Regions from separate parts of the Kitasatospora sp. NPDC003701 genome, predicted to be linked through region 1. Evidence: riboswitches for the same ligand, from Rfam matches in the RefSeq annotation. Region 1 holds a riboswitch; the other holds the start of a gene.
What was found. Region 1 has a riboswitch for ZMP and ZTP ahead of ACWDRR_RS31575 (glycine hydroxymethyltransferase). Riboswitches for the same ligand answer to the same signal wherever they lie in the genome.

Region 1 (19,423 bases):
GCTCTCGGTCAGCACGATCGGGGTGAGGCCGTGGTTGAACACCGCCTCCCAGGTGGCGGCGGCGACGCCGGGCGTGTGGGCGGAGCGGTAGTCGTCCAGGACCACCACGCCCTGCGGTTGCAGCGCCGCCCGGGCCACCCGGAGGTCGTCCACCACGTGCTCGTACAGGTGCGAGGCGTCGATGTGGATGAAGCGGAACGCGCCGGCCGGGAGGCGCCCGTCGGCGAGCACCGAGGTGGGCGCCTGGATGATCTCCGGCAGCGCGTCGTGGAAGGCGAGGTAGTTGGACTCGAACGCCCTCCGGGTCAGCGACTTCCGGTAGGACATGGACATCTCGGCGGCGTTCTCGTCGTCCGGGGCGTCCGAGTCGAACAGGTCGCAGACCGTGAAGGTCTCGCTGGGCTGCCGGTGGCCGCCGATCACGATCGCGCTGCGCCCCAGGTAGGCGCCCATCTCCAGCAGGTCACCGGTGACGCCGGCCCGCTCCTGGCGGTCGAGGAACCACTCGAAGAGATGACGGTCGTGGTCCCAGAACCAGCCGGGGACGTCATCGAGCAGGGCCGGCTCGGTGGGCCGGAACTGCTGCTCGGCGCTCAACGCGGCGTCGGTCACGAGGTTGCTCCTAACACGGTGCGGACGACCACTGGGAACGAGCTCCGGCGCGGACACGCGCGGCACGGGGTGCACGAGCCGGCGACGGAGGTCACCGCCCGGCGCTCCGGAGCAGCCTGCGGACCGGCGTGGACGGACGCCGGTCGAACCCGCTGCCCACGGTAGTCACGCGCGCCGGAGTGCGCCGCAATCTACCTCCCGCTGTCCGGAGTTGAGGAGATGTCGCGCAGGTGTTTTCGTCCGATGCGCGATTCTGAGCACTCGGGGAGACAGCGGCCCGGGAAGGCCGGTTCGTCCATACTGCCGCCCGCCCGCCCGGTTTGTCACCATCCGGCGGAATGATCTTCGTAGCCGGCTCACGCGCCTACCGTTGTCCCGGGCGGCCCCGGACCGGCGGCCGCGAACCGGGCGGCCCCGGACCGGCGGCCGCGGACGACGGGAGCGGAGCATGACCACCACGGCAGGACGAGCGCTGACCGCGGAGCTGCTGGGGATGATGGCCGAGGACCAGGCGGCCACCCGTCTCGCCAACAGCGCCGACCTCGCGGAACAGGCGGCCTGGCGGCGGCTGACCGCACGGCACGGCGACCGGCTCGGCGCGATCATGGCCGAGCACGGCTGGCCGGCCGAGCCCCTGGTCGGCGCGGAGGCCGCCCGGGCCGCCTGGCTGATCGCGCAGCACGCCGACCGCCAACTCGACGTGCAGCGCCGGGCGGTGGAGCTGATGGCGGCGGCGGTGGCGGACGGCGCGGCGAGCGCGCGGGACCTGGCCTTCCTGGCCGACCGGCTGGCCGTCAACGAGGGGCGGGAGCAGCGGTACGGCACCCAGATCGGCGCGGTGGCGGACGGACGACCGGTGCCGTGGCCGTGCGAGGAGCCGGAGCGGCTGGACGAACGGCGGGCGGCCGTCGGCATCGAGCCCTTCGACGCGTACACCGCGCGGTTCGCACCGCACTGAGCGGTCGCCGGACGGCCCGGCGGCCCGGCGGGGCACCGGGCGGGGCGCGGGGGCGCGGGCGTGATCGGCCGGGGGCGTGAACCGGCGTGCGTCGGGGGCGTGGTGGTCCAAAGGGATCCGGCTCTTGCGCCGGGCCGCCCGGGCGAACTTGACTGGCCCTTTGGCCAGCAACCGACTGGCAACTGACCAGCGACGCTCGCAGAGCGGACGATCGGACGAGAGGACCACCCGGTGCAGCAGGACGCGGAGCACGGCACCCAGTACGGCGACCAGTACATCGACGGCGAATGGCGGCCCTCCCTGGACGGCGGGTCGATCCCGGTACTGAACCCGGCGACCGAAGAGGTGCTCGCCACCGTCCCCGCCGGCGGCACGGCCGACGTGGCCGCCGCCGTGGCCGCCGCCCGACGGGCGGCCCGGAGCTGGGCCGCCACCACCCGCGAGGAGCGGCTCGCGCCGCTCACCCGGCTGCGGGACGGCCTGGCCGGCTGCCAGGAGGAGATAGCCGCCACCGTGGTCGCCGAGCTGGGCGCCCCGATCGGCTTCGCGACCGCCGTGCACGCCGGCCTGCCGCTGGCCGTCGCCGGCTCGTACCTCTCGCTGCTCGCCGAGTACCCCTTCGAGGAGCGGATCGGCAACTCGGTGGTGCTCGCCGAGCCGGCCGGGGTGGTCGCGGCGATCACCCCGTGGAACTACCCGCTGCACCAGATCGTGGCCAAGGTCGTGCCCGCCCTGGCCGCCGGCTGCCCGGTGGTGCTCAAGCCCGCCGAGGACACCCCGCTGGTCGCCCGGCTGTTCGCGCGGCTGGTGCACGAGGCCGGCTTCCCCGCCGGGGTGTTCAACCTGGTGACCGGTACCGGCGCGGCGGCGGGTGCGGCGCTGGTCGGGCACCCGGAGGTGGACGTGGTCTCGTTCACCGGCTCCACCGCCGTCGGCCGGACCGTCGCCGAGACCGCCGGTCGGGGCATCAAGCGGGTGGCGCTGGAGCTGGGCGGCAAGTCGGCCAACGTGGTGCTGCCCGGCGCCGACCTGACCCGTGCGGTGAACGCCAACATCGCCAACGTCTTCGCCAACTCCGGCCAGACGTGCAGTGCCTGGACCAGGCTGCTGGTGCACCAGGACCAGTACGAGGAGGCGGTCACGCTCGCCGCGAAGGCCGCCGCCAAGTACCTCCCGGGCGATCCGGCCGATCCGCAGACCCGGGTCGGGCCGGTGGTCAGCGCCCGGCAGCGGGAGCGGGTGCGCGGCTACATCACCGGCGCGCTCGCCGAGGGCGCCCGTCTGGTCGTCGGCGGCGCGGACGCCCCGGCGGGCCTGGACACCGGCTTCTACGTCCAGCCGACCGTACTCGCCGATGTCACCCATGACATGACGGTGGCTCAGGAGGAGGTCTTCGGACCGGTACTGGCCGTGCTGGCCTACCGCGACGAGGAGCACGCCGCCGAACTGGCCAACGGCACCGAGTACGGCCTGGCCGGCGGCGTCTGGGCGGCGGACACCGACACCGCCGCCGCCTTCGCCCGCCGTCTCGACACCGGCCAGGTCGACCTCAACGGCGGCCGCTTCAACCCGCTCGCCCCGTTCGGTGGTTACAAGAACTCGGGGCTCGGCCGTGAGCTGGGCCGCCACGGCCTGGAGGAGTTCCTGCAGCGCAAGTCCCTGCAGTACTGAGGCAGTACGGCCGACGTGCGTGGGGAGCCCGGTGGTTCCGGGCCCCCACGCGCATCGGCCGCGCGGGCGTCAGACCAGGTCGACACCCGGGTAGAGCGGGAAGCCCGCGAGCAGGTCGGCGGCGCGCTTGGCGACGCCCTCCGCGAGGGCGCCGTCCAGGGCGTACTGGGCCTTGGAGGGGGCGCCGGCGGCGGTGGTGACGGGGGCCGTGCCGCGCAGGACGGTGTCGATCAGGGCCGCGACCTCGTCCATCTCGGCGACACCCAGGCCCCGGGTGGTCAGCGCGGGGGTGCCGAGCCGGACGCCGGAGGTGTACCAGGCGCCGTTCGGGTCCCGCGGGACGGCGTTGCGGTTGGTGACGATGCCGGAGTCCAGCAGCGCCGCCTCGGCCTGACGGCCCGTCAGGCCGTAGCCGGAGACGTCGGCGAGCACCAGGTGGTTGTCGGTGCCGCCGGTGACCAGCGTGCCGCCGCGGCGCAGCAGGCCCTCGGCGAGGGCCTGCGCGTTGTCGACCACGCGCCGGGCGTACGTCCGGAACTCGGGGCGGCGGGCCTCGGCGAAGGCGACCGCCTTGGCGGCCATCACGTGCGAGAGCGGGCCGCCGAGCACCAGCGGGCAGCCGCGGTCGACGTGTTCGGCCAGCTCGGAGGTGCAGAGCACCATGCCACCGCGCGGGCCGCGCAGCGACTTGTGGGTGGTGGTGGTGACGATGTGGGCGTGCGGCACGGGATCGTGGTCGCCGGTGAGCACCTTGCCCGCGACCAGGCCGGCGAAGTGCGCCATGTCGACCATCAGGGTCGCGCCGACCTCGTCCGCGATCTCGCGCATCGTACGGAAGTTGACCAGCCGCGGGTACGCGGAGTAGCCGGCCACCAGGATCAGCGGGCGGAACTCGCGGGCGGTGGCGCGCAGCGCGTCGTAGTCGATCAGGCCGGTGACCGGGTCGGTGCCGTAGCTGCGCTGCTCGAACATCTTGCCGGAGATGTTCGGCCGGAAGCCGTGGGTCAGGTGGCCGCCGGTGTCCAGGGACATGCCGAGCATCCGCTGGTTGCCGAGCTCGCGGCGCAGCTCGGCCCAGTCCTGCTCGGTGAGGTCGTTGACGTTGCGGACCTCGGCGCGCTTCAGGGCGGGGCTCTCGACGCGCTGGGAGAGGACGGCCCAGAAGGCGGTCAGGTTGGCGTCGATGCCGGAGTGCGGCTGGACGTAGGCGTGGTCGGCGCCGAAGAGCGCGCGGGCGTGCTCGGCGGCGATCGTCTCGACGGTGTCGACGTTGCGGCAGCCCGCGTAGAAGCGGCGGCCGGCGGTGCCCTCGGCGTACTTGTCGCTGAGCCAGTTGCCCATCGCGAGCAGGACGGCCGGGGAGGCGTAGTTCTCGCTGGCGATGAGCTTGAGCGAGGCGCGCTGGTCCTCGATCTCCTGGCCGATGGCGGCGGCGATCCGGGGCTCCACCTCGCGGACGACGTCGAGGGCGCTGCGGAAGGCGGTGTTGGCGGTGGCGCTCGCGGCGGTGTGCGGCGCGGCGGGCACGGCAGGGGTGGCGGGCACGGCGGGCGTGACGGGCACGGCGGGCGTGGCGGGCGTGGCCAAGGCGGTCTCCTCGTGACAGGCGGACGAGTACGGACGGCCCAGGCGCTCGGCAACATGGCGTGCGGGTGCACGGAGCCGCTTCCCGATGGTCGATTCCATCCGTGCGCGCCAGTCGCGGCTCACCGGGATCGTATCAATGCGCCGGCGGGTGTGGCGGAGATCTCAGAATGCGGGACAGGCCGCCGTCTTTGCCCCGGTATGCCCGTTCTTCTGCAACGGCAGTATTGCAGCGGAATGAAGCCGTCACAATCCCCGAAACATTGCGCCCGAACTGCGCCGGGAATGATTTGCGAAAGTCCGGCGGTGTCCGATCTGATGGCGTTCGGCAGGTCACCGGGAAACCCCCGCGGGCCGGTCCGGAAATGCACACCAGCGCACCCTCACCCACGGGGCGGCGGAGAATTCGGGGAGTACGCCTCTCATGGCAGCGGTCGACACAGTCACAGAGCCCTCCGGAGCCGATGCCGCCGGGACGGCGACCTCCGGGGGAGCGACCCCGGAGGAGACGCCCGCCGAAGGGCCGCCCGGGGAGGCGCCCGCCGAGGGCGCGCCGACCGCCGCACCGGCGCCGGCCCCGCAGAGCCTGCTGCGCCGGATCCGCCGCGACCGGGTCGGCACCGCCGCCCTCGTGGTCGTCCTGCTCTTCCTGCTGCTCGCCGCCGCCGCCCCGCTGATCGCCGCCCTGTACGGCAGGAACCCGGTCGAGCACTACGGCCAGAACACGCCCGGCCTGCTCAGCGACGGTGGGCTGCCGATGGCGCCGAACGGCGGGATCTCCGGAGACTTCTGGTTCGGCCTGGAGCCCGGGCTCGGCCGGGACGTCCTCACCCAGCTGCTCTACGGCATCCGGACCTCGCTGCTGATCGCCTTCGCCTCGGCCACCGTCACCACCGCGCTCGGGGTGCTCGCCGGTGTCGCGGTGGGCTACCTCGGCGGGCTCGCCGACCGGCTCTTCGGCTTCCTCTCCAACGTGCTGCTGGCCTTCCCGACGCTGCTCCTGCTGCTCGCGCTGAGCCCCGTCATCCAGTCCCGGCTGGTCGATCCCGGCACCGCGGAACCCGAGTGGATGCAGTTCCTGGTCCTGATCCTGGTGTTCTCCGCGTTCGGCTGGATTCCGCTCGCACTTTCCCTCCGGGCTTCCGTGCGGTCACTTCGGGAAAGGGATTTCGTGCAGTCCGCCCGGGCGCTCGGCGCGAGCGGATTCCATATCGTGTTCCGTGAACTCCTGCCGAATGTCCGGGCGCAGCTCCTGGTGCACGCGACGATGGCGGTGCCGACCTTCGTCGCCGCCGAGGCGGTGCTGTCCTTCCTCGGCGTCGGCATCAACGAGCCGGTCCCGGACTGGGGCCGCATGATCGCCCGCGGCTCCGAGGTCTTCCAGGCCGACCCGACGTACATGTTCTTCCCCGGTGTGGCGCTGCTGCTCTTCGTGCTCGCCTTCAACCTGCTCGGGGACGCCGTCCGGGACGCGCTCGACCCGCGCGCCGCCCGCTGAGCCACACACCCCCGCCCCACCGAGTACCACCTCCCCTCCTTCCTTTCACCTAGCCGCCCCGCCCCGGGGCAAGGAGAGATTCGCCATGCGCTGGATCAAACCGTCCCTCGCCGTCATCGCCACCGCGGTGCTGGCGACCTCCTGCTCGGCCGGCGCGGGCTCCACCTCCGGCGCCGGCACCGCGGCCGCCGCCAAGGAGACCTCGCCGCTCACCGCCGCGCTCGGCACCGAGAAGGAGAGCGCCGGCCCGGCCCCCGCCGTCCCCGGCGCCCGCCCGGGCGGCACCGTGAACGTCTACAACACCACCGACTTCCGCCACCTCGACCCGCAGAAGGTCTACGCGGGCGCCGCGTACAACACCTCGCTGCTCTGGGGCCGTCAGCTGACCCAGTACCAGGTGGTGGACGGCAAGGCCAAGCTGGTCGGCGACCTCGCCACCGACACCGGGACCTCCGCCGACGGCGGCCGCACCTGGACGTACAAGCTGAAGGAGGGCGTGGCCTGGGAGGACGGCCAGCCGATCACCTCCCAGCAGGTCAAGTACGGCATCGAGCGCTCCTTCGGCAAGGGCTACGAGGTCGGCCCGCCGTACTGGCCGCAGTGGCTCACCGGCGAGGCCAGCTACGACGACGCCCGCAAGAAGTACGGCGGCCCGCAGGACGGCGACCTCGCCGCGATCGAGACCCCGGACGACCGCACCCTCGTCCTGCACTTCCCGCAGCCGCAGGCCGACGTGCCGTACATGGCCGCGCAGTCCTCCTCCTCGCCGGTGCGCAAGGACAAGGACACCGGCACGGACTACGACCGGCTGCCGTTCTCCAGCGGCCCGTACCGGATCGCCGAGCACGTCCAGAACACCCGGCTGGTGCTGGAGCGCAACCCGCACTGGAAGGCGGAGACCGACCCGATCCGCAACCAGTACCCGGAGAAGTTCGTCTTCACCTTCGGCAAGGAGGCGCTCAACATCAACCAGGAGATCCTCTCCGGCCGGGACGGCGGCGCCGACGCCACCACGGTGGCCACCCCGCTCTCCCCCGAGCTCTACCAGACCGTCGACACCGACCCCAAGGCCAAGGACCTGGTGGTCTCCGGCCGCCAGGGCGCCTTCGTCACCCAGCTCGTGATCAACAACGAGCGGGTGCCGGACGTCGAGGTCCGCAAGGCGCTGCACCTCGCCTACCCGCGCCAGCAGGCGCGCCAGGTCCAGGGCGGCAGCCGGGTGGGCGAGCTGGCCAGCACGCTCAGCTCCCCCGCACTGGTCGACTGGCAGAAGTACGACCTGTACCCGGCCAAGCCGGAGGGCGACCCGGAGGCCGCCAAGCAGGAGCTCGCCAAGGCCAAGCAGCCGCCGGCCGCGCTGACCTACGCGTACGCCAACACGCCGAACGGGCAGCGGGTCGCCCAGGTGCTGGTCGAGGGCTTCGCCAAGGCCGGGATCACCATCGTGCCGAAGCCGATCGACGCCAAGGCGCTGCTGGACGAGGCGCACCGCGCCGACTCCCCGTACGACCTGTTCGAGGAGACCAGCTCGGTCGACTGGCCGACGCCGTCCACGCTGATCCCGTTCTCCTTCGACGGCCGGGCCAACAGCGACCTGAACTCCGCCCGCTACCACAACGCCGAGGTGGACAAGGAGATCGACCGGATCAACCAGATCGGCGAGCCGCGCGCCAAGGCCACGGAGCTGTACGCGCTGGAGCGGACCGTGATGAAGGACGTGCCGGTGCTGCCCTTCGCCTACCCGACCGTGAACCAGCTGCGCGGCAGCAACGTCGGCGGTGCGTTCGTCCACCCGATCTACGGCTCGGTCGGCCTGGCCTGGCTCTACCTCAAGTCCTGACGCCCCGATCTCTCCGGTGGCCCGGCCCGTGCTGCGGGCCGGGCCACCGGGCCCCTCCCCCGCTCCTCCGCCCCTGTCCCGCCCCCTCCTCGACCCCGGACCGGCCATGCTCTCCTTCGCCCTGCGGCGGACCCTCCAGGCCCTCGCCGTCCTGGTCGCGGTCTCCGCCGCCGCCTTCGCCCTCTTCTACGCCGCCCCCGCCGACCCGGCCCGCGCGGCCTGCGGCCCGCGCTGCGACTCCGGCCAGGTCGCGTCCGTCCGCCAGAGCATGGGCCTGGACCAGCCGCTGCTCACCCAGTACACCGACTACCTCGCGGGGGTGGTGGCCGGGCGGGACATCAGCGACGTCGACGGCTCGGTCATCCACTGCGACGCGCCCTGCCTCGGCTACTCCTACCGGCTCCACCAGCCCGTCACCGAGGCCCTGGTCGACCACCTGCCGGTGACCTTCTCGCTCACCGCGGGCGCGCTCGCCGTCCTGATCCTGCTGGGCCTCGGCACCGGCTTCGTCTCCGCCCTGCGCCACGGGACCAGGACGGACCGGCTGCTCTCCGGCTTCACCCTGGTCGGCGCCAGCGTGCAGATCTACTTCCTCGGGTACGTCGCCCAGTGGGCGCTGGTCTACTCGACCGGCCTGCTGCCGCTGCCCTCCTACACCCCGCCGGCCGAGGACCCGGCCGCCTGGGCGGGCGGGATGCTGCTGCCCTGGCTCGTCCTCGGCTTCGTCAACTCGGCCGTCTTCGCCCGGCTCTCGCGCTCCCAGCTGCTGGAGACGATGAACGAGGAGTACGTCCGCACCGCGCGCGGCAAGGGCCTCGGCCGGCTGCGCACCCACCTCAAGTACACCTCGCGCGGCGCCGCCGGCCCGCTGGTGCAGCTGCTCGGTCTGGAGGCCGGCGCGCTGCTCGGCGGCGCGGTGATCACCGAGACGGTGTTCGGGCTGAACGGCGTCGGCACCTTCGCCGCCGAGGCCGTCTCCGGGCAGGACCTGCCCGCCGTGGTCGGCGCCGTGCTGCTCGCCGCCTGCTTCGTGGTGCTGTTCGTCGCCCTGGCCGACCTCGCGGTGGCCTGGCTCGATCCGCGCATCCGCCTCAGCTGACCCCCTCTGGAGTGTTCCGATGACCCCCTCCACCGAAGCGGTGCTCAGCGTCCGCGACCTGTCCGTCTCCTTCGCCGACCCGCGCGGCGGCGCTCCCGTGCAGGCCGTCCGCGGCCTCTCCTTCGACCTCGCCCGGGGCGAAGTCCTCGGCCTGGTCGGCGAGTCCGGCTCCGGCAAGTCCGCGACCGGCCTCGCCGTGCTCGGCCTGCACGACCCGCGCACCACCACCGTCACCGGCTCGATCCGGCTCGGCGGCCGGGAGCTGGTCGGCGCGGACGAGGGCGTGCTGCGCGAGGTGCGCGGCGGCCGGGTCGCCCTGGTCTTCCAGGACGCGCTCACCTCGCTCAGCCCGTTCCACGGCGTGGGTGCGCAGCTGGCCGAGATGTACCGGCTGCACCACCCCGGCGCCGGTCGCGCCGAGGCCCGGCGGCGGGCCGCCGCCATGCTGGACCGGGTCGGCATCCCGGCCGCCCGGGTCCGCGACTACCCGCACCTCTTCTCGGGCGGCATGCGCCAGCGGGTGATGATCGCCATGGCGCTGATGAACGACCCCGACGTGCTGATCGCCGACGAGCCGACCACCGCGCTGGACGCCCGCGTCCAGCGGCAGGTCCTCGACCTGCTGGGCGAGTTGCAGCGCGAGCACGGCACGGCGGTGCTGCTGGTCAGCCACGACCTCGGCGTGGTGGCCGGGACGACCGACCGGACGCTGGTGCTGCGCGCCGGCGAGCAGGTGGAGTCGGCGCCGACCGCCGAACTGCTGGCCGCGCCGCAACAGCCCTACACCCGGGCGCTGGTGGGGGCCGCGCTCACCAACGAGACGGTGCCGGGCACGCCGCTGGCGACCGTGGACGACCCGTCGCCGTCGTTCGCCTTCGCGCCGCGGCCGACCGCCGCCCCCGAGCGCTGGCTGGTCGAGGTCGAGGACCTCGCCGTCCGCTTCCCCGGGCGCCGGCTCCTGACCGGCCGGCGCGCCGAGCCCGTCCGCGCGGTCGAGGGCGTGAGCCTGCGGATCGCCCCCGGCGAGACACTGGGCCTGGTCGGCGAGTCCGGCTCCGGCAAGTCCACCACCTCCCGCGTGCTGGCCGGCCTCCAGCCCGTGAGCGCCGGCCGGGTGCGCTACGACGGCGTCGACGCCACCACCCCGGACCGGGCGCTGCGCCGGCGGCTCAGCCGGGAGATCCAGCTGGTCTTCCAGGACCCGTACGCCTCGCTCAACCCGCGCCGCACCGTCGCCCAGACCCTCGACACGCCGCTACGCCTGCACACCGCGCTCGGCCCGGCCGAACGGCGCGAGCGGTCCGCCGAGTTGCTGGAGCAGGTCGGCCTGCCGGCCGCGCACCTGGACCGCTACCCGCACGAGTTCTCCGGCGGCCAGCGCCAACGGATCGGCATCGCCCGGGCGCTCGCCCCCGAACCCCGGCTGATCATCGCCGACGAACCGGTCTCCGCCCTGGACGTCTCGGTCCAGGCCCAGGTGCTCAACCTGCTGATGGAGCTGCGCGAACGCCTGGGCGTCGCCTTCCTGTTCGTCTCGCACGACCTCGCCGTGGTGCGGCACTTCTGCGACCGCGTCGCGGTGATGCACGGCGGCCGGCTGGTCGAAGCCGCCGACCGCGACCGGCTGTTCAGCGCGCCGCACACCGACTACACCAGGGAGCTGCTCGCCGCCGCGCACTGAGGGTGTGTCGCCGCCCGCCCACTGCGCCGCTCCGCATACGATCGGCTACCGGCAGCGACTCCCGCCACCCCAGAGAAGGGGTTCCCGATGACCCTCGTCAGCCAAGCCGCCACCCTGCTCCAACTGTTGGGCCGGCTCCACCCCGAGGCCCTGGACGGCATCCGCCCGCACCTGCCCGTCCTCGGGCCGACCCGCCACGTCCACCTCGCGGCGCACAGCAGTGGACAGACCGACCTCAACCCGCAGCCGATCCCGCCCGGCGCCACCGAACTGCGGCTGGCCGTCGCCGGGACGGTCAACGCGGTGGCCAACGCGGCCATCACCGCACGCCTGTCCGGCGGGGACCCGCGCACCATCCTCACCGAGGTCGGGGACGACTGGTGCCCGACCCCGCCGGACCGGCGCATCCCGTGGCCCCGGCACTGGCCCTTCCCCTGGCCGCCCGGCGAGCCCTACCCGATCGACGCCGACTACGCCACGCCCGCCGTCCAGGCGCAGGCGGCGCTCGCCTTCCAGGCCTACGCCGCCGGGGTCGCGGACGAGGAGCTGGGCGGCGCCTTCGGCGACCTGGCGGAGCGGCTCGGCGAGGCGGCGATCGGGAACGCGGGCTGAGCCACCACGTGCCGGCGGCGTGAGGCCGTCGGGGCGGCGGCGTGAGGCCGTCGGGGCGGCGTCCACCCCGGAGCTCCGCCCCGACGGCTGCGTCGGGGCGGAGGCGCGGGCCTCAGCGGATCGTCGCGAACGCCTCGTCGACCGCCGCGCAGGTCGCCTCGACGTCGTCCTCGGTCACCGCCGCCGACACGAACCAGCAGGCCAGCCCGTACGCGTTGACATGGATGCCGCGTTCCACCAGGGCGTGCCGGAAGGCTCCGTAGCGCCCCTGGTCCAGCGTGAGGGTGTCGCGGTACTGCCTGGTCGGCGCGCCGTCGGCGGAGAACACCACCTGGAACATCGCGCCGACGCCCTGCACCGCGCACGGGACGCCGTGGTCGTGGGCGGCCCTGCGGACGGCGGTCATGATGCGCCGGCCGGCCGCGTCGATCCGGTCGGTGACCGCCGGGTCCGCGAGCCGGGTGAGCGTCACGAGCGCGGCGGTGGCGCAGAGCGGGGAGCCGTTGTACGTCCCGCCGTGCTTCACCCGGTTGGCGGCCACCTCGCCCATGATGTCGGCCCGGCCGGCGAAGGCCGCGATGGGCAGCCCCCCACCGAGCGCCTTGGAGTAGACGGCCAGGTCGGGAACGACACCGAACAGGGCCTGCGCGCCGCCCGGGCCGGTGCGGAAGCCCGTGCACACCTCGTCGAAGATCAGGACCAGGCCCCGCCTGGTGCACTCCTCGCGCAGGACCTCCAGGAAGCCCGGGGCCGGCATGGTGCAGGCGTTGTTGGCGACGATCGGCTCGCAGATCACCGCCGCGATCTCGCGCTGGTGCGCGTCCAGCACGGTGCGCAGCGCCTCGGGGTCGTTCCACGGGCAGACCAGCACGTCCTCGACCACGCCCGCCGGGATGCCCGGGGAGTGCGGCAGGGCCGCCGGCGCCTCGTAGGGGCCGACCTCGGCGGCGGTGGGCCGGTTGGAGATCGCCAGGGTGTCCACCCAACCGTGGTAGTGCCCCTCGAACTTGAGGATTCTGGACCGCCCGGCGAAGCCACGGGCCGCCCGGACCGCCCCCTGGATCGCCTCCGAGCCCGAGTTGGCGTACCGCACCAGATCGGCGCAGGGGACCATCCGCTGGATCTGCTCGGCCAGTTCGATCTCCGGCAGGTTGCAGGTGCCGAACATGGTGCCGGTCTGCAGGACGGCGCCCAGCGCCCCGGCGAGATCCGGGTCGGCGTGACCGAGGACGGCGCTGCCGTAGGAGATCAGGAAGTCCACGTACTCGTTGCCGTCGGCGTCCCAGATGTGCGCGCCGGAGCCGCGCTCGATGTACAGGGGGTACGGGTGCGGACCGGTGGAGGTGATCCGGGAGGACGAACTGACGCCGCCGGCCAGGGACTTCCCGGCCCGGTCGAACAGGGCCCGGCTGGTGTCCGTCCGGGGCCCCACCGGTGTGACGGTGTCCGGTACGGAGTCGAGGGTCTGTCGAGGATTCATCCGCTCGTCCTGTCGTAGTGGTTCGGTTGCGGGGTGGTTCGGATGCGTGGCGGTTCGGTTGCGGGGTGGTTCGGATACGCGGTGGTGGTCGTGCGGGCTCGGCGCTCGGCGCTCGGCGCTCGGCGCTCGGCGCTCGGCGCTCGGCGCTCGGCCGGATGGGCGCCCTTGACGACTGTCGCCGTCAACCCGAAAACTGATCGCTCGTCATGTTCTCGTCATATTGAGGGAGTTGTATTCGTGGTCGCGAAGATCTCGGTGGTGACGGGGGCGGGCAGCAACGTCGGGCGGGCCTGCGCGCTGGCGCTGGCGGCGGACGGCTGGTCGGTCGTCCTGGTCGGCCGGCGCAAGGACGCCCTGGAGGAGACCGCCCGGCTGGCCGGACCGTCCCTCGCCCACCGGCTGGTGCCGCTGCCCGCGGACATCACCGATCCCGCGGCCGTGCGCGAGCTGTTCGCCCAGATCGCGCTGCGCTTCGGCCGGCTCGACCTCCTGTTCAACAACGCGGCCGACACCATGCCCTACATCCCGACCGAGGACGTCGCCGCCGAGGACTGGGACCGGGTGCTCGGGTCCATCGCCACCGGCAGCTTCCTCTGTGCCCAGGCCGCGTACCGGATGATGAAGGAGCAGTCACCGCGCGGCGGTCGGATCATCAACAACGGCGCACCGTCGGCCCACGTCCCCCGCCCCGACTCGATCGCCTTCACCGCCGCGAAGCACGCGGTGGCCGGCCTGACCAAGTCGCTCTCCCTGGACGGGCGCCGGTACGACATCGCCTGCGGGCAGATCGACATCGGCAACGTGACGCCCGCCGACCGGGAGCAGCCCGCCGCCCGCCAGGCCGACGGCAGCCTCCGGGTCGAACCGACCATGGACGTCCGCCATGTCGCGGAAACCGTGGTGACGATGGCGGCGCTGCCGCTCGGCGTGAACATCCCGTCGGTCACGGTGATGCCGAGCGCCATGCCCTACGTCGGCCGTGGCTAGGCCCGGGCCGCTCGGCCCGCGGTGCCGGGCCCCGGACGCCCGCCCCCGGCCCGGGCGCGGTACCTGACCGTGCTCGGCGCCGGGGCGCCCCCGGCCACGACGGGCAGGCCCGCGACGTACGCCTCGACCTGGACGCCCGGGCCGAGCCGGCCGTACAGCTCCCAGGCGATCATGCGATGCAGCCCGTCGAGATGGGTGAGCCCGTCCGGTTGCCGCAGCCCCTGGTAGTCGGTGCTGTCGATGGCCGGGATGCTCAGGAAGACCGGGCTGAACGGCGCCTCGGCCTGGCGGCTCAGCTTGCGGCCGCAGGAGGGGTTCAGCCGGGCGTAGCCGGCACCGATCCGGCGCAGCCGCGCCGCCGCCTCGCCGACGGTCATCCCGGCGGTGGGGACGAGCTCCAGCTCGCCGCCCTCGCCGAGGTGCCAGGGCAGCACGGTGTCGAGCACCTCGGTGCGGTCCAGCAGGACCCTGCCCCAACTGCCGAACATCCCCTCGGCGGTGAGCAGATGCGCGTCGCCGTCGCTGTTGGAGTTGTCCTCGTGCTCCCGGTCCACCGGGTGGTCGCGGCGGTAGAGGCGGAGCACGGAGTCGAAATCGAGCCTGTCGAGAATGCGCATCGGCAGCGGATCCTTCGTCGTCGGGGCAGGGGCAGGGGCAGGTGGGAAGGCGGGAAGGAGCGGACGTGGGGCAGCGGGGAGCCGGGCGCGCAGGCGGGTGCGTCGTTCAGTTCGGCTTCACGTACTCCGCGAAGTGCCGCTCGGCGAACAGCTCGGGCCACTGCCCGCCGTCCAGTCCGAGCGCCCTCCCCCGGGCCAGCAGATGCCGCCAGTACGGCTTGACCGGCGGCCAGCTGACGCCGCACTGGCAGTACGAGCTGTCCACCATGTACCGCTCGCCGCGCCGGCCCGCGGGCGACGGGCGACGGGCGTGGAAGAGCGCCGAATGGAGGAGCACGGTGGAACCGGGCGGGAGTTCGTCGATCACCACCTCGCCGGGGATTTCGGCGGTGCCGAGATGCGCTCTGGCACGCTTTCCCGCGAGTTCCCGGTGCGAACCGGGGAGGATCGCGAGAGCGCCCACCGTCCGGTCCAGTCCGCCGAGATAGTGCAGGGCGTGGACCATGATTTTCGAACGATCCGCGTGCGGTCCCTGCTCGTAGTCGTGGTGCCATTCCTTGCCGGCCGACCCGGGAGCCTGGCGATTGCTGTGCATGTGGTGGAAGACGAAATCGGGACCGAGCAGTCGGGCGATTATCGAGAGCAGCGGGGGGTGGCCGACGAGTTCACCGTGGGCGGCCAGCTCTATCTCCAGGACGGCGGGAGTTCCGAATGACTCGGGATCGAGGCAGGCTGCGATCGAGCGGTCCCGGAGCCCGCTGTCCACCCACCGGTCGACCTCGGGTTCCAGCCGCTCGACCAGGTCTGCCGGCAGGAAAGCGGGAAGGACCAGATAGCCGAGCTCGAAGAACTGGGCGGCCTGGTCGGTATCGAGTGCAAGGGTGCTCTGATGGTCCATTCTCGGAACTCCAAGAGAGTTGTCGGTGCGGTCGGTCCGTCCGGTCACGGCCGTGTCGGCCGTTCGAGCGGATCCTGGAGGCTTCGTGCGACGACCGGTTGCAGAATCGCGTTACCTGGTGCTTCACCTGAATTCCACCGAACAGGTACTAGGAATATCCCGGCGCGGTCGGACTCATGCGGATTACCGGGACAATGACCGGATGTCTTCGCTCTGGCCGGGATCGACCAGGATCGGCCGGTCGTTCAGGAACAGTGGATTCCGCCCGAACGGCAGCGGAGGCCGAATCCGGCCGGGGCAAGGGAAATCGAGACGAATTCGCCGACGGGCGGCTCCGGGCGGGCCGCCGGGCCGGAGGCACCACCGGCCGGTCCCGCGCCGGACGGCGGCGCCGGCGCGGCCGCTCGTCCGCAGCCCCCCGACCGGGCAGACACTCTGAGTAACCGTTAGAGCGCCCTGCGCTGGACCGGATCGTCCGGGCCGACAGGCGCACGACTCCCCGTCAAGCCCACCGCCCGGCGGAAATCCCGGGGACGGACGGGTAGCGTGTGTACGTCAGTATCCGGGTGGGGGCTCCCGAGAGCGTCACGGTGCGTAACGACCTGTCGACGCACTCCGTGCGTCCGCCGCACGGGTGCCGGCTGCCTCGTCCGCCCGGACGCGGCACGGACCGCTCCGAGGACACCGCGACATGCCTACCCCGACCACCGCGTACGTCGGCCGACCGGCCCTGGTCGCGGGCCCCCACCTCGTCCGGGCCGAGCGGATCCGCGACGACATCCTCGCCCGCAACCCCGGCTACTCGCCCCGGCAGGCCCAGACCGTGCGGATGGCCCTGAGCAACCTGCCCGGCACCCGCCGGTACTTCCAGCCGTACGAGGTCGTCACCTCGCCCGACCGCACCGCCGCCGAGCGCAAGGCCACCACCATGGCCGACCTGCTGGCCGCCGCCGAGCAGGCCGCCGCCGAGGCGATGGCGAACGCGGGCGTGCACGCCGAGGACGTCGACTGCGTCGTCGTCAGCAGCGCGACCGGGGACGGGATGCCGGGGCTGGACATCCTCCTCCAGCAGCAGCTCGGACTCCGCCCGGACATCAGCCGCCGGCCGATGACGCAGCTGGCCTGCGCGGGGGGCGCGCACGTGCTGATCGCGGCTCAGGAGTACCTGGCCCGGAACCCCGCGGGCGTCGTCCTGGTGGTGGCCGGCGAGTCCCTCTCTTCGCTCTACCAGGACACCCAGACCTCGATCGAGGACCAGATCTACAAGGGACTCTGGGGGGACATGGTCGGCGCGGCCGTGGTCACCGGCGAGCAGCGCACGCCCGGGCTGCGCCTCGGCCACAGCCTCGAGTACACGATCCCCCTGACCACCGACCGGTACCGCAAGCTGACCGACGAGCGCGGCGACCACTTCGCCTCCACCCGGGCCTCGCTCCGCTCGGTCACCGACCTGGGGCCGGCCCTGCTCACCTGGCTGGACCGACACGGCGGCCGGGAGCTCGACTTCGGCGTCCTGCACCCAGGCGGGCCCGCGATCCTCGACAGGCTCGGCACGCTGCTCGGCGTGGACGAAGCCTTCCTCCGGCACTCCAAGGCGGTGCTCGCCGAGGAGGGCAACCTGGGTGGCGCGACGGTCTTCTCCGTCCTGTCCCGGACCCACCGGACACCCCCGGCCGCGGGTGCGCGCGGCCTCGTCTTCGGCCTCGGCCCGGGGGTCGCCCTCAGCGCGCTGCTGGTCAGCTGGGCCGGCTCGGCCGACTGAGCGCGCACCGCCCGGGTGCGTCCCGCCCGGGTGCTGCCGCCGTCGGGCCGGACCGCGGCGGAGCGGCGGGGCCGAGCGCCGGCCGAGGCCCGATCGCCGGCAGGTCTTCGATCATCGGCAGGACATCTAGCACCGACCGGGGACGATCCGATCGTTGACACGGGGTCGGGCATCGACCGATCTACGAGCCACAGCAGGGAATCGAGCAGTGACACGGCACCGAGCAGCGACAGGACGACGATGTCACCGCCGTACTCACCTGCGCGAAGGCTTGCGGGGCGCCCGCGCCGGCAGCCGGCCGACGCTCACCACCAGGCAGACGCCGACGACCACGATCGCCCCGCCCACCAGGGTGGGGCCGGTCAGCGGCTCGGCCAGCACCAGGGAGCCGAGCAGTACCGCCACCACGGGGTTCACATACGCGTAGGTGGCGACCAGGGTCAGCGGCGCGGACTGCAGCAACCAGGCGTACGCGGTGAAGCCGACCAGTGAGCCGACCACCACCAGGTAACCGAGCGCCAGCCAGGACCGGGTGGAAAAGGCGCCGAGGTCCAGCCCGTGCTGCTCACCGCGCGCCAGTCCGATCAGCACATTGCCCAGCCCACCGACGACCATCTGGTACGCGCTCGCCGCGAAGACGTTGCCCGGCATCGGGATCCGCTTGGCGGCGAACGAGCCGGCCGCCCAGGTCAGCGTGGCGCAGACGACCGCGATCACACCGGCCGGTGCGATGTCCCCGCCGATCGCGGGTGCGGAGAGCACCGCCAGACCGGCCAGCCCGAGCAGCACCCCGGCCAGCTCGACGGGCTTGGGCCGGTCACCGGTCGTCGCCGTGAGCAGCACCATCCAGAGCGGGACGACCGCCACCAGCAGGGCGGCCAGCCCGGACGGTATGGAGTTCTCGCCGAGCACGACCAGCCCGTTGCCGCCGGTCAGCAGCAGCAGTCCGACCAGCGCGGAGGAGCCGAACTGCCGCCGGTCCACCCGGAGTCCGGCGCGGCCCTGCCGGAACAGGACGAAGCCGCCGAGCAGCAGCCCGGCGACGACGAATCGCGCCCCGGCGGAGAGGAACGAGGGCATCGTCTCCAGGGCGATCCGGATCGCCAGATAGGTCGAGCCCCACACCACGTACACCACGGCGAGTGCCATCCAGACCGCGCTGCCGAGGCCCGCCGGACCGGGTACGGCGTCGGCGGGGATGCCGGCCGGGGCCGTGGCGGGCGTGCGCGAGACGGGAGCTGTCATGGGTGTCCCCCTTGGACGGTACTGGCGGTCATCCGCCATGACAGCGCATCAGCACACCCGCGCGCCAGTGGGTATCACCAGACGATCGCCGCAGCCCTCCTGGGCGCTCGGCGCAGGCGCTACGGTGGGCGCTCCCCCAGCCGGGAGGGACCGCGCACCAGGGGGCCACTTGTCCGACGCACCGCCCGCCGACCGTGACACCGCGCCGCCCGCCGACCGGTCCGACGCACCGCCCGCCGACCGTGACACCGCGCCGCCCGCCGACCGGTCCGACGCACCGCCCGCCGCCCTGCCGTTCTTCGTCTACGGCACGCTCCGCACCGGCGGCCGCAACCACGCCGTCCACCTGGCCGGGCGCTGCGCGGACGTCCGGCCCGCCGTGCTGGACGGCGCCGCGCTGCACGACGGCCCGGGCTTCCCGTACGCGGTACCGGACGCGACGCCCGGCCGGTGCATCGTCGGCGAGCTGGTCACCGTGCGCCCCGGCGCGTACGCCGCCGCGCTCGCCGCGCTCGACCACCTGGAGGACTGCCGGGCCGACGGCACCGGCGAGTACGTGCGCAGACGGCTGACCGTCCGTGCGAGGGCCGGGGGCGCCGAGGGCACCGAGGACACCGAGGGCAGCGGGACCGCCGAGGAGGCCTGGGTCTACCTGGCCGGACCGGCCGTCGCCGCCCGCCTGCACACCCGGCCGGCACTCGTCCCGTCCGGGGACTGGACCCGCCGCGACGCACCCGGGGCGGGCGACGACCGCCGGGCGGGCTGAGGACGCGGTGCCGCACGCGCCCCGCGGCGGGCACCCTCAGGGCTTGCCGACCCCCGTGGCGACCCGGTCACCAAGCGCTTTGTCGACATTGCGCCAGTACTGCACCGCACGTT
Region 2 (9,650 bases), on a different contig from region 1:
GCACCGCGATGGACAGGCCGAAGCGCCACGGGCGCAGGACCGCACTGGCGGGGACGGTCGCCGCACTCGCCCTGGGAGCGGTCGCGTGTAGCTCCGACGGCGGCGGGGCGGCGGCGTTCCGGGCCGGAGCGGTGCTGTCGGAGCCGGGCCAGGTGCAGGACGCGCTGCCGAGTCAGGCCTCACTCCCCTCGGGGTGGCGACTCGCCTCCGGCGCCAAGCCGCCGCAGGTCATCGAGTATGCCGAGGCGTCCAGCACCTGCCGGAAGAAGCTCTCGATCAGCTGCTCCGGTCTCCAACTGGGCGGCACCGTCCGGTACGAGCTGGCCTCCAACACCGACAACGACATCCGCTTCACCATGCTGACCTTCGACACCGTGGACAACGCCGGCCCCGCCTTCGACGCCATGGTGACGTCGTTGGAGAAGAACGACAGCAAGGTGCGCCGGATCAACGTGAAGGCGGCCGCCGAGCAGTCGCAGGGCTTCGAGCAGCCCGCCGATTCGAGTGACGCCCCCGACGGAGTCGTCGCCGAAGCCATGGCGATGCGGATCGGCACCGTCGTGGTCCTGATCGAACTCGACGAGGACGGGCCCGAGCACAAGACGCTGCAGCAGTTCACCGCACTCCAGGCGGAGCGGATCAAGCGGGTCCAGCAGGGCGCGAACCCGGACGCCTGACGCCTGCGGCGAGCCCGCACGGCTCCCGCCGGCCCGCCCGGCGGGAGGCCTGTCCTGGCCCAACTCAACGCCAACCGCGCCCACCACTCGCCGCTGCCACGGCCCGTGGAGCCGTCCCCGCCGGTGGCCGGGCCTGCCGACCACCGGGTCGCCGTACGCGGGTGTGCGCGGACGCCGGGTGCCCGGCCGACGAATAATCCGTGCGGCGCGTGCCCGACCAGGAGCAGGATCACCCCATGACGGACATACGAGCGTTCCGGGACGCGGTCACCGACTGGGCGGCGGGCGGACCCGGCGGGCCGGCGAGTGAGCTGGCCGCGCACCTGCGGGTGCGGACCGCGGTGCTGCTGGAAGGGCCGAGCGACGTCGCGGCCGTTGACGCGCTGGCCGCCCGCGACGGTCGGGACCTTCCCGCCGAAGGGGTGTGCGTCCTGTCCATGGGCGGGGCGATGAACGTCGGCCGCTACGTGAGCCTCCTCGGGCCGCCGGGGTTGGGCCTGCGCCTGGCCGGGCTGTGCGACGAAGGCGAGCGGCGCTTCTACGACCGCGGTCTGGAGAGAGCCCGCGCGCCGCGGGAGGGGTTCTTCGTGTGTGTGACGGACCTGGAGGACGAACTCATCCGCGCGCTGGGCGTGCCACGGGTCGAGGAGATCGTCCGGGCCGAGGGCGACCTCCCCGCCTGGCAGACCTTCGTTCACCAACCTGCGCAGCGAGGACGGCCCCCGCAGCAACAGATGCGGCGTTTCCTCGGCACGAAGAAGGGGCGCAAGATCCGCTACGGCCACCTCCTGGCCGAGGCCCTCGCACCCGAACGGGTACCGGCGCCCCTCCACGACCTGCTCGCACACCTGTGACGTGTGGCTGCTTCTAGTCGGCATGCCCGGGCAGGAAGTCGTCGGTGAACTCCCTGCCGGTGAGGGCGGCGTCGACCCGGGCGCGGATGTAGGCGCCGGTCATCGGGCAGTCCAGCGGGCGGTCGCTGGGGCACTCCAGCATGTGCTCCAGCACGGCGGCGGCCCGGGTGAGCCGACGGATGCGGGCCAGCATCTCCTCCCGCTGCCCGGCGATCAGGGCGTGCCGGTCCTCGACGTGCTCGCTCTCCACCACGGCGGCGGTGTCGGCGATCGGCATCAGGCCGTCGTCGTGCCACAGCTGGGCGTACGCGAGCTGCTCCAGGCCGGCGTGGTCGTAGTAGCGCACCCGCCCGCGCCGGGCGGCGGGGCGGATCAGGCCGCGCTCCTCGTAGTACCGCAGGGCGGGCACGGACAGGCCGAACGCCTTGGCCACCGCGCTGATCGAGAACAGCTGCTGCTCCATCGCCGCTCCGGGCCGGGTTCCGTGACTTGCACTCAAGCGCGCTTGAGCGTGAAGGCTGAGGACATCCTAACGTCCACGTCGAAGGGCAGGGCCGTCCCGTGCCGATCTCCTCCTCCGCCAGAACGACCGCACCGCCCGCCCCCGCCGGCACCGCCCGCCCGACCCCCGCGGCGGGCGTGCTGCTCGTCGTCGGCTTCGTGCTGCTGAGCCTCAACACCCGGGTCGCGTTCGGGCAGATCGGGCCGCTGGCCCCGGTCGCCCACTTCGGCTCCGCCACGGTGACCGTGCTGGGCCTGCTTCCGCCGCTGTGCATGGGCCTGTTCGCACCGCTCGCCCCGCTGGTGCGGCGCCGGCTCGGCGAGGAGCGCGGCCTGCTGTGGGCCGGCGTCGTCCTGGTCGCCGGCGCGATCCTGCGCGTGCTCGGGATGCCGGGCCTGTACGCCGGCACCGTCGTCGTCAGCCTCGCCACCGCGGTCGTCAACGTGCTCGTGCCGGTCTTCGTCCGGGCACGCTTCTCCCACCGGCACGTCGGCACCATGATGGGCGTCTACGCGCTGTCCATGGGCGTCGGCTCGGCGATCGTCGCGGCCCTGGTCGCGCCCATCGCCCAGGCCTCCGGAGGCTCCTGGCAGCTCGCGGTCGGCATCGCCGTCGTGCCGGCCGTGCTCGCGGCGGCGGGAATCGCCCCGCAGGCCCGCGTCCACCGGCCCCGGCCCGCGACCCCGGCGGCCGAGGCGACCGCACCGCGTCCGCACGTGGCCCGCACCGGGCTGGCGTGGAGCCTGACGGCCTTCTTCGGCATCCAGACCCTCGCGTTCTACACGGCGCTCGCCTGGCTGCCCTCCGTCCTCATCGCCTCCGGCACCAGCCGGACAGCCGCCGGAACCTGCCAGGCGGTCCTCATCCTCGGCGTGGCCGCAGGTGGCTTCCTCGCCCCCGTCCTCGCCGCACCCCGCAGGGACCAGCGCCCGCACATCCTGGGCACCGCCCTGATCAGCGCCGCCGGGTTCACCGGACTGCTGCTCGCCCCGACCGGACTCCCGGCACTGTGGGCGGTCGTCCTCGGCATCGGCCTGGGCGCCGGACAGGCCCTCCCGGGCGTCCTCTACGCCCGCCGGGGCACCGACCACGACCACGTCGCCGCCCTGTCGACCATGGCCCAGACCTGCGGCTACCTCATCGCCGCCACCGGCCCCGCCCTCGCCGCCGGCCTCCACGGCGCAACCGGCTCCTGGACCGCCCCGCTCGCGGCAGTCACCGCAGCCCTGTTGCTCGGCGCCGCACTGAGCAGGCGGGCGGGCCACGACCCCCGCTGACCACCGCGACCGGACGCCCAGCCGGACAGACCTGACTGCCGGTCGGCACACGGCGGCGCGGGAGTCCGAGGGAGCGGCTCCGTCCGCGCCCCTGGCCCGAGTTGGGGATTCCTCGGGAGCGGAGGAGGCCCGGGATCACCGGCACCACGGACCGCCGGCCGGGCCTCTTCCGAACCGCCTCCGAGCCGCCTCCGAACCGCCTCCGAGCCGCCCGGACGGCTACCGGCGGGCGGCGGTGGCGGCGAGGCGCTCCTGGAGGCGCGCGTGGCGGAACTGGTAGACCGCGCCGGCCTGGCGCAGCACGCCGCGGTGGTGGGCGTCGTCCAGGAAGGCGGCCACCGCCCAGGGCAGCCGTCCGGTCAGCGGCAGCCAGATGCGCACCAGGACCACCCAGCGGCCCCAGGCGCTCAGGCTCAGCCCGTACGCGACCGCGACCCCGATCGCGCCCACGACGCCGTGCTGGACGGCCTTGTCGGTGGTCTCCCGTAGGGCGATCAGGCCGCCGTATCCGGCGCCGACGACGAGCCCGACGACGAGCAGTTGGACGAGCACCGTAGCGCGGTCGGCGCGCAGCAGGTCGGCCGGGCTGACCGAGGTCCGGAGGTCGATGGGCACTTCGAACCTGGCCAGGAGGCCGTTCACGAGGCCGCCCATGAGGCCGAGGGACAGGCCGATCACGAGCCAGTTCCCGATCCAGAGCGCGAGCGCGTACAGGACTCCGGCGTTCCCGCGGATGTGCAGGACGGTCCCGAGGAGGGCCAGGGACCCGATCCCGACGGTGAGGCCGAAGACGGCGCCGCAGAAGACCCCGACGAGGAGGCGGGCGAGGAGGGTGTCGCGCACCCGTCCTGACCTTCCGCGGATCCTCAGTTGGACACGCGCGGGCTCGAACACCGGCCGGGCGGACGGGAACCTGTTCAGCCCCCACGGCACCACCCAGTGCACGAAGCCGAAGGCCAGCCCGCCGCCGAGCCCGTTCATGAGCAGTGCGAACAGCGCCTCGGGGGCTCCGTCCGTGAGCAGTCCGCTGAGCCCGGCGACGGTCCCGAGCACGAGGCCCGCCAGGGTGCCCACCAGGGTCGCGCGGGTGGCCCCGCGCAGGGTGGTGCCGAGCTCCCACCACGCGAGGTCACGGGTGCCCAACCGGTCCATGTGCAGGGCGAGTTGGCCGAGCCAGCGCAGGGCCTGCTCAGGATTCCAGTCCCGCCGGCGCCCGGACGACGGCGTGCCGGGCCCGTAGACCGTGGGGACGAAGGTGTCCAGGAGGTGGACCTCCAGGTCCTCGCGGGTACCGAACCGGTCGGCGTCCAGCAGGTCGGACGGCTGGTGGTCGGGTGTGTCGCTGTAGACGATCCGGGCGAGCGCGACCATCAGCGGTGTGGTGAGCACCTCGGCGAGAGCGGTGGCGGTCCGGCTGCGGTCGTGGGCGCGCAGGCGGGCCAGGACCGGCTCCCACACGGGTACGGCGGCCGGCGGTCCCGCCTTCGCCGCACCCTCGTCCGGGGCGGCTCCGGCCCCGACCGCGCCGGCCCGGGTAGCGGGGCGCGCCGTCCGGCGGGTGGTGAGCGGCAGGTAGTCGGCCAGGTCGTCCAGGGTGAGGTCGGTCAGCTCGATGACCGCCGCAGCGGTCAGGACGTCCGTCCCCGTCACGGCCGCCTCGTACTCGTCACGGCGGCTGGTGACCAGCAGGGGCATCCGGGACGCCCGGTTGAGCGAGGCCAGCGCGGGCCGGTGCAGACCGTCCGCGATCTCGTCGAACCCGTCCAGCACCGGCAGGACCAGGCCGGCCTCGACCAGCGCGACGGCCAGCGTCGAGCCGTCCGGGCCGGGGGCGGACAGACCCGGGTGCTCCCGGGCGAGCCGGGTGGCCAGCCAGTCCCGGAACGGGGTGGTGACGGGGTTCCAGGAGGCCAGGCCAAGGATCACGGGCACGGCGGCGCCGGTGGCGCGGGCCGCCAGGAGGTCCAGTGCGATCCGCATCGCCAGGACGGTCTTCCCCGCTCCGGCCCGCCCGAGGACCACCAGCCGGCCGGACGGCACCCGCCGGTAGAGGGCGAGGACCTGGTCGAGCTCGCCGGACAGGTCCGGCAGGACCTCGGCGCCGCGGCGCCCCGACGGGTTGATGCTGTCCCAGTGGTCGGTCAGCTCCACCGGCGCCGGCCGCCACCGCAGGGCCAGCGGGAAGGGGTCCTGGATCTGCTGGTGCTCCTCCCCCTCCCGGTACCGGGTGGCGACGGCCTTCGCGAGCTTCTCGGCGGTCCCGGTCAGCACGTCGTGCTCCGCCGGGGCCGCGTGGTGGACCACGGTGACCGGCCCCGTGGCCGTGCCGATCTGCACGACCGACCCACCGACCGTCCCGCTGAACTCGTTCGTGATGCGGCTCCCGTCGCCGGTCCCGCGCTCCTGCCCGTCAGCCGTCTGCACGGGGACATCCTGACCGAGAGCGGTCGGCCGCACACGGCGATTGCGGATACTCCGCGCCGCTCCCCGCAGCGCCGGTTCCCGGTTCGACGGCCTGTCGGCCGGCCGGACACGGGCAGGCTCGGGCCGGGGACGACGCCCTCGCGGACCCGGGCGGCGAACACCCCGCCGGTACGGGGACGGCGGCCGACGTGTCGGCGGCTTCGACGAGTTCCCGGACGGCCGTGCGGAGGTCGAGCGGGTCGTCCTCGCCGCCGCCCCGACCGTCGGAGCGGGTGGCGCACCGGGCCCGGAACGGCGGGGGAGCGCGGAGGCGGGTGGGGCAACGGCCGGGACTCGGGGACAGGAGGATTCCCCGGTCCCGGCCGTGGGAGGCTCGGCCGCCGGGGGGAGCGGCCGTGCTGCTCAGCAGCCCGTCAAGGGGGTGGTGGGGCTGCTGTGACCGGAATGCTAGACCCACCCGGGCTGCCGTGAACAGGCCTGTGACCTGCTCTTTTTCAGGCGCGAACATGCCATCACCCGACTCCCCGGCACGGCCGGCCGCCCACGGCACCGCGTCCGCCCTCACCCGTGCCCGGTGCCGACCCCGACCGGCTCCCACTGCGCACTCATCCGTCGCTGAAAACCCGTCGAATTCGTCGCAGGGTGCTGTCTACGCTGGTGGCATGGCCCATGCGAAGACCTCGTACGTCTGCCTGCCCTGCCGGGCCTCGTACAAGCAGCCCTACGACCGGGAACGGCAGCGGAGCTGCCCGCGGTGCTCAGGATCGCTGACCCACGTGGGGTCGGCCTTCGCCGCGCCCCGACGGCGGGACACCGCGGCCTGGCGCACGCTCTCGGTGCTGGTGAACGCGGGCGTGGGTTTCCACAAGAGCTGCTGCGGCGGTCCCGGGTACCGGCCCCGCACGCTGCGCGAGGCGCGCGAGCGGATGGCCTACGCGCGGCGTACGGGCGAGCCCGTCGCCAAGGCTCTGGTGCGGCGGCTTCCCTGACGGGGCAGCACTGTCGGACCACCCACACCGTCGCCGTCCGCCGCGCCCCGGGCCGACCAACAGCTCCCGGGTCAGGGCCGGGTGAGCTGACGCGCTGCCGCGTCGACAGTCTGCGCGAGGAGGACCGCGATGGTCATGGGACCGACGCCGCCGGGCACAGGAGTGATCAGGCTCGCGCTGCGCCGGGCGGTCTCGAAGTCGACGTCCCCGACGTTGCCCGGGTTGTAGCCCGCGTCGATCACCACCGCACCGGGCTTGATGTCCGCCCCGTTGATGAACCGAGGCCGGCCGACCGCGGCGACCAGGACGTCGGCCTCGCGCACGATCGAGGGCAGATCGGCGGTACGGGAATGACAGTAGGTCACCGTGGCATCACGCCCGAGCAGGAGCATGCCGACGGGCTTTCCCAGGATGGGGCTGCGTCCCACCACGACGGCGTGCTTCCCCGTGAGGTCGACGTCGTACTCGTCCAGGAGGCGCATGATCCCTCCGGGCGTGCAGGAGACGAATCCGGGCAGGCCGAACCCCATCGCCGCGAAGGAGTGCATGGTGACCCCGTCGACATCCTTCTCGGGGGCGATCGCCTCGAACGCGGCGCGCTCATCGATGTGCGCCCCCACCGGGTGCTGGAGCAGGATGCCGTGCACGTCCGGATCCTCGGACAGTGCGGTGACGGTCTCCACCAGGCCGCCGGTGCTCACGGCGGCAGGCAGCGGGACGTGTCGCGAGCGGATGCCGACCTTCGCGCAACGGGCCTGCTTCATCCGGACGTACGTGACCGAGGCCGGGTCCTCTCCCACGAGCACGGTCGCCAGGCAGGGGGACACCCCCGCGCGCCGACGGATGTCCTCGGCGGCTGCCGCGCTGGTCTCGGTGATCCGGCGGGCGAGATCCGTACCGTCCATCAGCCGCGCCTGCTGCGTCTCCATCACGTGCCACTCCTGAGCTCCACGGTGAGGTGCCCAGGCGCACGGCATCGACGAGACGTCAGGCCGCTCCCCGGTGGTGTCCCACCTCAGCGCCAGTCACGGCCCGGGCCCACAATACCGGGCGGCCACCGCCTGGTTGGTCCGATCCACAGCCCGTGATCACCTGAAGGAGCCGGTCATGCCCGTCGGGCCCGTTGAGTGACTCGTGCTCAGATCAGCGCGATGGCGAACACCCACAGGTGCGGGGGCTCCGGCAGGACGGCGTAGTGGACGATCGCCCGGTCGACCGTGATCACGCGGACCGCGTCGTCCAGGTCGTAGCGGTCGGCCTGCGGCCATGACCACGGATCGGCCTCTGCCTGCTCCAGCGCCCCGCGCAGGCTCTTGCCCACCTGCGGGTCGAGCTCGCGCACGGCCAGGCCGACGTCACGCGCGAACCTGGCCGGAAAACGGGCACTGCTCACGGGCCGAACACCTCGTCCATGCCCATCGCCCCGTCCTCTCCGCACCCTCCGGCGGTCCACTGGTGGTAGGCGGCCGCGGCGAGCGCGTGGGCACGGGCGACGCGCTCGGCGGCGGTTCCGGCGGCGGCCACCTGATCGGCGGTCAGCACGCGCGCGATGTACTCGTTGACGCTCAGCCCCGCCTCGGCGGCGGCCGAACGAACGGCTTCCTCCAGCTGCTCGGGCAGCTCGACCATCGTGGACATACCCACCACGATAGCCAGCCCCCGCGGCCGGCAGCGGAGAACCGCCCAACACGAGTGCCGCGGCGGTGGCCAAGGCCCCTACCGCGAACGCCTCCAAGCATCACGTGACTCCCCCGCTCGGCCGGAGTCGGGCCCGCGGAGAACCGCCGACCACCACCCTGACCAGCCCTCGCGGACCGCGCGCGGGAGGGGCGGGCCGTCCGCCCGTCCCCGACGTCAGGTGGACCCGTCCGGCAACGGCGCGGCCGCGCCCCGGGCCCCGCCGACGACCCGGCGCCCGACCTGCTCGCCCCAGCCCTCGGGGAGCGGCTCCTCCCACCAGGGGTGCTCCTCCCAGAACGTCATGGCGAGGGGAGCCGCGTCCGGGAACTGCCGGCGGATCTCACCGAGCACCCAGGGGTCGGCAGTCAGCAGCTCCCACGACGAACTGTCGAACTCCCGCAGTACCAGCACCCGTTCGGTCCCCGCGTAGGCCACGAAATCCGCATCGACCGCCTGCAGGTCCGGAGGCAGCAGAGCCAACAGCTCCAGCGTCCCCACCCCGGTTTCGGCGAGCTCCACGATCCCGGCAAGCCGGTCCTCGTCGAATCGCACCCGCCAGGTGAGCCCCAATCTGAAACTCCCCAACCGCACCAGGAGTTCATTCACCGTGACATAGCGCCGCCCCGCCGGCGCCCAGGGCACCGGCTCATCCTCCCGCCAGGCCCCGAAGCACAGCGACTCCATTCCGCCACCCGCAGCATCCATCCAGCGACCGTACTCAGGCCGCCGAACGCGTGCCTCTCAATTTCGTCGCTGCCGTCCGGGCCCGGACGGCAGCGACGAACGGGGGAACTCCTCGGTCCGCCGGCGGCTTCGGGCTAGCGCGGCTCGGCCGGCCACCCGACGGCCCGGAAGACTGCGACGGGGTCGAGGTAGTCCCGCCAGTGGGTCACCCGGCGGTTCTCGATAGTGATCACCGAGACGAAGTGGTTGTCGTAGGCGCGTCCGGTCTGGACCGCCTTCCCGTGCACGGCGTACTCCAGGACGACGACGGACGTGGCGGGGTCGCGGTGCACGGCGAGTTCGTCCGCGCTGTGCAGGACCATGATGTCGCCGTAGCCGCGGTAGAGGTCGGCGACCGCCTGCCGGCCCCGGACCCGGCGCGGGTAGCCGGGGACGGAGACCACGTACTCGACGACCACGTCCTCGGCCAGGAGGTCGAAGAAGTGCTCGCCGTCGACCAGACCCGCCAGGCCCTCCTGGACGACGCGGAAGAACGGGTCCAGTGCCGCGAAGTCGGTGGTGTC

Region 2: linked by a shared signal. The riboswitch ahead of ACWDRR_RS43460 (bifunctional 5,10-methylenetetrahydrofolate dehydrogenase/5,10-methenyltetrahydrofolate cyclohydrolase) and the one ahead of ACWDRR_RS31575 (glycine hydroxymethyltransferase) in region 1 are both predicted to bind ZMP and ZTP.

The regions. Positions count from the first base shown of each region.
Region 1 covers NZ_JBSFNM010000045.1:38,056-57,478, reverse strand. Annotated here, with positions in the region: gene ACWDRR_RS31590 (class I SAM-dependent methyltransferase) at 1-612, opposite strand, end outside; gene ACWDRR_RS31585 (DUF6624 domain-containing protein) at 1,061-1,570, shown strand; gene ACWDRR_RS31580 (aldehyde dehydrogenase family protein) at 1,802-3,241, shown strand; gene ACWDRR_RS31575 (glycine hydroxymethyltransferase) at 3,311-4,768, opposite strand; ZMP/ZTP riboswitch at 4,858-4,954, opposite strand; gene ACWDRR_RS31570 (ABC transporter permease) at 5,250-6,323, shown strand; gene ACWDRR_RS31565 (ABC transporter substrate-binding protein) at 6,409-8,163, shown strand; gene ACWDRR_RS31560 (ABC transporter permease) at 8,270-9,262, shown strand; gene ACWDRR_RS31555 (dipeptide ABC transporter ATP-binding protein) at 9,282-10,943, shown strand; gene ACWDRR_RS31550 (hypothetical protein) at 11,031-11,555, shown strand; gene ACWDRR_RS31545 (aspartate aminotransferase family protein) at 11,668-13,035, opposite strand; gene ACWDRR_RS31540 (SDR family oxidoreductase) at 13,273-14,022, shown strand; gene ACWDRR_RS31535 (DUF6309 family protein) at 14,019-14,639, opposite strand; gene ACWDRR_RS31530 (phytanoyl-CoA dioxygenase family protein) at 14,746-15,537, opposite strand; gene ACWDRR_RS31525 (PhlD) at 16,229-17,299, shown strand; gene ACWDRR_RS31520 (EamA family transporter) at 17,555-18,544, opposite strand; gene ACWDRR_RS31515 (gamma-glutamylcyclotransferase family protein) at 18,714-19,310, shown strand; gene ACWDRR_RS31510 (catalase) at 19,347-19,423, opposite strand, start outside.
Region 2 covers NZ_JBSFNM010000122.1:1,055-10,704, reverse strand. Annotated here, with positions in the region: gene ACWDRR_RS43490 (hypothetical protein) at 9-677, shown strand; gene ACWDRR_RS43485 (TOPRIM nucleotidyl transferase/hydrolase domain-containing protein) at 914-1,531, shown strand; gene ACWDRR_RS43480 (MerR family transcriptional regulator) at 1,545-1,994, opposite strand; gene ACWDRR_RS43475 (MFS transporter) at 2,093-3,310, shown strand; gene ACWDRR_RS43470 (NACHT domain-containing protein) at 3,530-5,734, opposite strand; gene ACWDRR_RS43465 (deoxyxylulose-5-phosphate synthase) at 6,397-6,723, shown strand; gene ACWDRR_RS43460 (bifunctional 5,10-methylenetetrahydrofolate dehydrogenase/5,10-methenyltetrahydrofolate cyclohydrolase) at 6,795-7,652, opposite strand; ZMP/ZTP riboswitch at 7,677-7,762, opposite strand; gene ACWDRR_RS43455 (hypothetical protein) at 7,862-8,116, opposite strand; gene ACWDRR_RS43450 (hypothetical protein) at 8,113-8,361, opposite strand; gene ACWDRR_RS43445 (hypothetical protein) at 8,578-9,108, opposite strand; gene ACWDRR_RS43440 (nuclear transport factor 2 family protein) at 9,222-9,650, opposite strand, start outside.